3 regions of the Solibacillus sp. FSL H8-0538 genome follow, and region 1 is predicted to be linked to each of the others. Evidence: riboswitches for the same ligand, from Rfam matches in the RefSeq annotation. Region 1 holds a riboswitch; each other region holds the start of a gene.
The links. A riboswitch is a leader RNA that binds a small molecule or an ion and turns the genes downstream of it on or off. The one in region 1 is predicted to bind S-adenosylmethionine.

Region 1 (2,270 bases):
TCTTTTGCTAACCCGAATGCGGCAACCATACCTAATAAAATGGGTACAACTGCACCTGCACGAGCTGTTGCAGATGGTACGAAGAATGCTAAGATAATGGATACTAAAATAGCACCAAATACGATGGCTTTTGTTTTTGTTCCTACAATAGATAAAATCCATAAAGCTAAACGTTTGTGTAAATTTGTTACTTGCATTGCTGCGGCTAAAAATAGGGCAGCGGCTACAAGTGCTACGGCCGAATTACTAAATCCACCAAGGGCCATTTTTAATGCATCCGATGTACCTAACTCTATGGTTGGATCTTCCATTGAAGGGGCGAGGCCTAACATTAAAGTGACAAGGGCAATAATCATTGCCGAGCTTACTGGATAGCTAACAGCCTCTGTTACCCATAAAATAACGGCGAACGCTAAAATCGCGAGTGCACGTTGACCTGCGACTGGTAAATCGCCGCCGTTTGGTAATAATGTAATGATGGTGAGTGCGACAAAGGCAAGAGCAATCCACAGCGGCTTTAAGTTAAGTTTTTTTTCAGTTTGAGTAGACATAACTAATTCCTCCTCTTGTTATATTTGAATAAAAAATTAAAGCGAACATCACCGTTAAATAAATTATGTTAAAAACGTCACTGAACAAAATGAACGTAATTAAAATGAAGCTGTACTTGCTATAACGATATGTAAATTATAACATTTACAGTAATTTCGATTGTTAAAGTTTGGTTAAAATACTATTTCTATATAAGTAGTATTTGCAATTTAACAAAATAAATGTTTGATTTATCAGAAAAAACTTAAAATTTAAGTTGACTTATAAAACTACTCTGCTTTATACTGTGAAACAACGATGGAACATGAATCACATAACTCTTATCAAGAGCGGCGGAGGGAATAGGCCCTGAGATGCCCGGCAACCAAGTGAGTGAGGAACTGACTAAGGTGCTAATTCCTACAAGATGCAATTGCATTTTGAAAGATAAGGGGAGGAAAACTTGCTCATTTGCGAACCCTCTTCTTAGCTGAAGAGGGTTTTTTAGTTTTCAAAAAATCCTCCTCTATTACACCGATCAAGCCATCGAAAAACAATTTAGGAGGAATTTATTCATGTCTAATTTACGACCAGAAACAGTATTATTACACGGTGGGCAAAAGCCAGACCCGGTAACAGGAGCAATTGCCGTACCGGTATACCGTACAACAGCTTACGCTTTCAAAGACACAGCTCATGCGCAACGTCTTTTCGCACTTCAAGAAGCGGGCAATATATACTCTCGTATTACAAACCCTACAGTAGCTGCATTTGAAGAACGTGTTGCGTTACTTGAAGGCGGATCAGCTGCAGTCGCACTTTCATCTGGTGCAGCGGCAATCGCATTCTCCATTTTAAATTTAGCCGGCACAGGCGACGAAATTGTTGCAGCAGGTTCACTATATGGTGGGACATATAATTTATTTGCGCAAACACTACCACGCTACGGCATTACGGTGAAGTTCGTAGACGAAAAAGACCCTGAAAACTTCCGTGCGGCTATTACGGAAAATACAAAAGCGGTATTTGCTGAAATTATTGGCAATCCGAGCTTAAACGTATTAGATGTTGAAGCGGTAGCAAATATCGCACATGAAAACGGCCTACCATTATTAATCGATAGCACATTTGCTTCTCCATACGGTAGTAACCCTATTGAGTTTGGCGCAGATGTTGTCATCCATTCAGCAACGAAATGGATTGGCGGTCACGGTACGACAATTGGCGGCATCGTTGTAGACGCTGGGAAATTTGATTGGGCGCAGGGGAGACATCCAAGCTATACAGAGCCAGATACGTCTTACCACGGCTTACGTTACGGAATTGACACAGCAGGGGCTGCATTTGCCACAAAACTGCGCGTTCAATTATTACGAGACTTTGGTCCAACATTATCTCCAGATGCGGCATTTAATTTCTTACAAGGACTTGAAACGCTTCATTTGCGTATTGTCCGTCATAATGAAAATACACAAAAAGTCGCGGAATATTTACGCAACCACCCATTCGTGGACTATGTAAATTACAATGGCTTTGAAGATTTCCCTTCGCATAACTTAGCGAAGAAATATTTGAAAAACGGTTACGGGTCGATTTTAACATTCGGCATTAAAGGTGGACGTGAGGCGGGTCGCCAAGTGATTGATAATGTTGAATTATTCTCACATGTTGCGAATGTAGGAGACGCTAAATCACTAATTATTCACCCAGCATCAACAACGCATCAACAATTATCCGCA
Region 2 (2,270 bases), 2.6 Mb from region 1:
ACTATAGCTTTCTTAATCACATAATAAACGACATCATCTTACCTTATTTTGGGTCAAGATTTGTCTTTCTATAGGAGGAAGATGAATGTGGAAAAGTGTATAATCGTAGAAGGTCGTTCGGACAAATTGAAAATAATCCCTCTATTAGCCGAAAACGCTACGATTTTATGTACAAATGGTACGATTAGTGAAGAAGACTTAATCACGCTTATCGAGCCTTATGAGCATTGCGATCTGTATACAATGTTTGATGCCGATAAAAACGGAGAGAAATTACGTAAGCTCATGAAGCGTTGCTATTCTGATGCGATACAGCTCGTCATCCCGAAGCAATATATAGAAGTAGCCGAAACTCCAAGTGCTATTTTACTTCAGCTATTAGAGGTAGCAAAATTTGCCGTTCACAAATAAAAGTATAGGATGAAGCAGATGAACGAATGGACTAGACAAAAGTGGGAACAACAAATGCAAGAGCAGCCGTTAACTGCCTTTTATTTATATACACCGATGTGTGGTACGTGTGCAGTTGCATCAAAAATGATGGATGTTGTGGAACAATTACTCCCAAATCTCCCATTAGGGAAAGCCAATTTAAATTATATGGAGCAGCTCGCTTATGATATTGAAATAGAAAGTGTGCCCTGCCTAGTTATATCGCAAAGAGGTGAAATCGTAGATAAAATCTATGCATTTCAATCCGTACCATTTTTGTATGAAATATTAAAAAAACATTTGACGCATAATTGATAGCGTGATAAAGTAACATTCATAATAAAAAATTTAATAGCGTTACTCTTATAAAGAGAGGCGGAGGGAAGTGCCCTATGAAGCCCGGCAACCAGCATGTATGATGAAAAGGTGCCAAGTCACACAAAGTTAAGCTTTGAGAGATGAGAGAACGGTTGAACGTATAAAAATGCGAAAACCTTTCTACTATGTCTTCAAGTAGAAAGGTTTTTTCGTTTACGTCTAGGTTTAATCGCCACGCCCTCGAGTTCGATGCCAACATGATGTTGGTCAGTTCGCCAGTTCGGGTGTAAACCGGCGCATTAACACTCTTGGTTTACAAAATAAAGCAGCGCAGAGGATGCTGTTTTTAGAAGGAGTACAGTAATGATTGAATTAAAAAATATTACGAAAGTTTATAAAACGAAAAATGGCGACTTAACAGCTGTTGAAAATGTAAACTTATCGATTAAGCAAGGAGAAATCTATGGCATTATCGGTTATAGTGGTGCCGGTAAAAGTACAATGATTCGCCTGTTAAATGGTTTAGAAAAGCCAACAAAGGGCTTAGTTACAGTTAGTGGCAATGAGCTATCATCTGCTTCAGGACGAAAACTACGCGAGGCTCGTCAAAAAATTAGTATGATCTTCCAACACTTCAACCTTTTATGGTCACGCACTGTGGCGGAAAACATCGCCTTCCCGCTTGAAATTGCAGGTGTTCCCAAAGCAGAACGTGTAAAACGTGTAGAAGAGTTAATTGAACTTGTTGGTCTTACTGGTCGCGGCAAAGCGTATCCTTCAGAGCTTTCGGGAGGACAAAAGCAGCGTGTCGGTATTGCGCGCGCCTTAGCGAATAACCCAGAAGTACTTTTATGTGATGAAGCAACATCTGCACTTGACCCGGAAACGACGGATTCAATTTTAGAGCTTCTTTTAGATATTAATAAAAGACTTGGCTTAACGATTGTACTAATCACACACGAAATGCACGTTATTCGTAAAATTTGTCACCGCGTCGCTGTTATGGAAGCTGGACAAGTAGTGGAGCAAGGTGAGGTGCTACAAGTATTCCAACACCCGCAAGCACCAATTACGAAAAAATTCGTTTCACAAGTATCAGGTGCAACACAAGAAACGCAAGAATCTTTAGAGCAAATTTTAGCGAAATATAAATCTGGGAACATCATTAAGCTATCATTCGTTGGACAAACGACAGAGCAACCAGTCATTTCGCAAATTATTAAGCAGTTTGATATTGCCATTAATATCGTTCAAGGTGATATTTCTCATACAACTAGTGGTCCGTACGGTACATTGTTCGTGCATATTGATGGACAGCAAGCGGATATAGATGCTGCACTAGCAATACTTGAGCAGCATGAAATTAAAACGGAGGTGATTGAGCATGCTTAGTCAATTATTTCCGAACGTCGTGTGGGACAAAATGTGGGAAGCGACGTATGAAACACTTTATATGACTGTAATTTCAACAGGTGTAACCTTTGTGCTCGGTCTAGCAATCGGGATTTTACTATTTTTAA
Region 3 (2,270 bases), 1.5 Mb from region 1:
TATTTCAACGAGTATCTGGCGTTGACAGTGCCATTCTTGGATAATAGTAATAGAAGTGTAATGACCCGCATCTAGCGTTGTCGTTACGCTTTTTTAATGTAAATAAAATACGATTTCTCTTGGATCTTCGAGAAATCGTATTTAGGGCTAAATATGAAATTCAATCGCATCTTCAACAAAATGCCAATTATAAGGTGTTTCTTGGTATACGTAGTAGTTTAACCAGTTGTAAAACAGCAAGTGGGAATGCGCGCGCCAAGTATTTTTAGGTGCCTTTGTTGAATCGTCGTACGGGAAGTAGTTCACAGGCATCTCAATTTCGTCGCCCTTCTCTAAATCACGGTAATATTCATCCGAGAGCGTAGATGCATCGTATTCTAGATGGCCGGTAATCATAATATGCTTATTGTTTTTCGACTGTACAATAAAGACCCCTGCGTTATCTGAATAACTTAGTAAACGTAAATTAGGGTGTGCGCGTACCTCATCAATCGAAACCGATGTATGTCTTGAGTGTGGTGCGACATATTCATCACTAAAGCCGCGTACAAGGTCTACCGTTAAATCGGTAATGACATGTGAGTAAATACCAGAGCATTTTTTCGGTAGCTCAAATTTTCCGATGCCAAAGTGATGATAGAGTGCTGCCTGTGCGCCCCAACATATATACATGATTGACGTCACATTGGCATTTGCCCAATCCATTATGGTTTTAATTTCTTCCCAATAACCAACTGCTTCAAAGTCCATTTTTTCAACGGGTGCCCCGGTAATAATTAGTCCGTCATAGCGGCGGTGTTTGATTTCATCGAATGTTTGATAAAACGTATCTAAGTGAGATTTTGAGACGTTTTTTGATTCGTATGTAGCGGTATTTAGAAATGTCACGTTTACTTGAAGTGGTGTATTCCCTAATAAGCGTAGTAATTGTAATTCGGTTTTCTCTTTTTCCGGCATTAAATTAAACACTAAAATGTTTAAAGGACGGATTTGCTGTGTTTTCGCACGGTCTTCTTCCATTACGAAAATTTTTTCTTCTTTCAATCGCTCTCCAGCGGGTAAATGTTTCGGTATATTAATTGGCATTCGTATTCCCCCCATTTTAGTTTTTAACAAGGGCGAAGTCTATATGGCACCGTGAAATTATAAAACCTCTCATTCCAGCAAAAAGAATGAGAGGTTGATCGCTCGTTCTTATCTCTCAAGGGAGTCCCTTGCTGGAAGTAGCACCTTTCTAACCATGTTAGAGGTTGCTGAAGCTTCAACGGGCCATATCCCTCTGCTTCTCTTGATAAGACTATTAAATTGGATTAATAATATCATGCAATTTGGAATTATGCAATAATTATAAATGTATTTTTACCTCCCGAACTCCTTCCGATAAATCGTATCGTCCTGCAGCATATATACATAATTACCGCGCATCAAAATCTCACCATCTAGTAAACTGTTAGCATCGTCCATGAAATTGATTACGGGTCCTGGTAAATAGTCTGTACTATGCGGGAAAAGACGCCTTACTTGCCCCTGCCAATCAGACACTATAAATGTATCATCCTCATCGCGTACAAAATGTTGAAAATATTGTTCCCTAATGGACCAAAAACCGCAATTCAAGCTTCCTTCTAAATCATCATAGGCCTTCACGAGCTTAAAATCATCGTAAATAAAGAAAAGTTGTTCTTCCTTATTAATGTTCATGGCAGAGCATTCCACCATGTCAAACATACGCGCATCCCATAGCCGCTTCCCTGACCGATTAAAAACGACGACACCTTCACGGCCGATTGTATTACTAGGGTCCCACCCGAAATTCCCATAGACACCTTCATCGGTATAGCCAACCCAAATGCGGTCACTGTCATCAATTTGCATATAATTAATACCATCACCGAGTAATAATTGACTAACAATCTTCCCTTGATTATTAGCAATTATCGCGTTTGGTCCTTCATCAATAGCAATGCGAGAACTCACAAACAAATAACAGCCATCTGAAAACTGATCCATGCGATCGACAAATAACGGTAACTTAATGTGTAAGATGACTGCACCATGTACCTTTAAATGTACGAGCTTATATTCAAATAATGTATCCTCTTCAGTATCTGGTGTTGTTATGTTATAGAGTAATAGAACTTCATCTTCAACTGTTGCACTAAAGGCATATAGTTCAAATGGGGTTGTGTAGCTCGCCCATTTAGGTAACTTGATGTGCTCTTTTGGATGCCAAAAAAATTCAGCGTTCATTGTTCATCCCTCGTTTCACA

Region 2: it holds a riboswitch for S-adenosylmethionine, as region 1 does, so the genes downstream of both, MHH87_RS14050 (methionine ABC transporter ATP-binding protein) here and MHH87_RS01700 (O-acetylhomoserine aminocarboxypropyltransferase/cysteine synthase family protein) in region 1, are expected to answer to the same signal.
Region 3: it holds a riboswitch for S-adenosylmethionine, as region 1 does, so the genes downstream of both, metA (homoserine O-acetyltransferase MetA) here and MHH87_RS01700 (O-acetylhomoserine aminocarboxypropyltransferase/cysteine synthase family protein) in region 1, are expected to answer to the same signal.

What each region holds. Positions count from the first base shown of each region.
Region 1 is NZ_JBBOPI010000001.1:356,091-358,360, forward strand. Features, by position in the region: gene MHH87_RS01695 (DASS family sodium-coupled anion symporter) at 1-551, opposite strand, end outside; SAM riboswitch class I at 870-985, shown strand; gene MHH87_RS01700 (O-acetylhomoserine aminocarboxypropyltransferase/cysteine synthase family protein) at 1,107-2,270, shown strand, end outside.
Region 2 is NZ_JBBOPI010000001.1:2,936,594-2,938,863, reverse strand. Features, by position in the region: gene MHH87_RS14060 (toprim domain-containing protein) at 82-411, shown strand; gene MHH87_RS14055 (thioredoxin family protein) at 430-747, shown strand; SAM riboswitch class I at 793-897, shown strand; gene MHH87_RS14050 (methionine ABC transporter ATP-binding protein) at 1,114-2,142, shown strand; gene MHH87_RS14045 (methionine ABC transporter permease) at 2,135-2,270, shown strand, end outside.
Region 3 is NZ_JBBOPI010000001.1:1,855,434-1,857,703, reverse strand. Features, by position in the region: gene MHH87_RS08730 (YczE/YyaS/YitT family protein) at 1-44, shown strand, start outside; gene metA (homoserine O-acetyltransferase MetA) at 148-1,086, opposite strand; SAM riboswitch class I at 1,192-1,298, opposite strand; gene MHH87_RS08720 (hypothetical protein) at 1,360-2,250, opposite strand.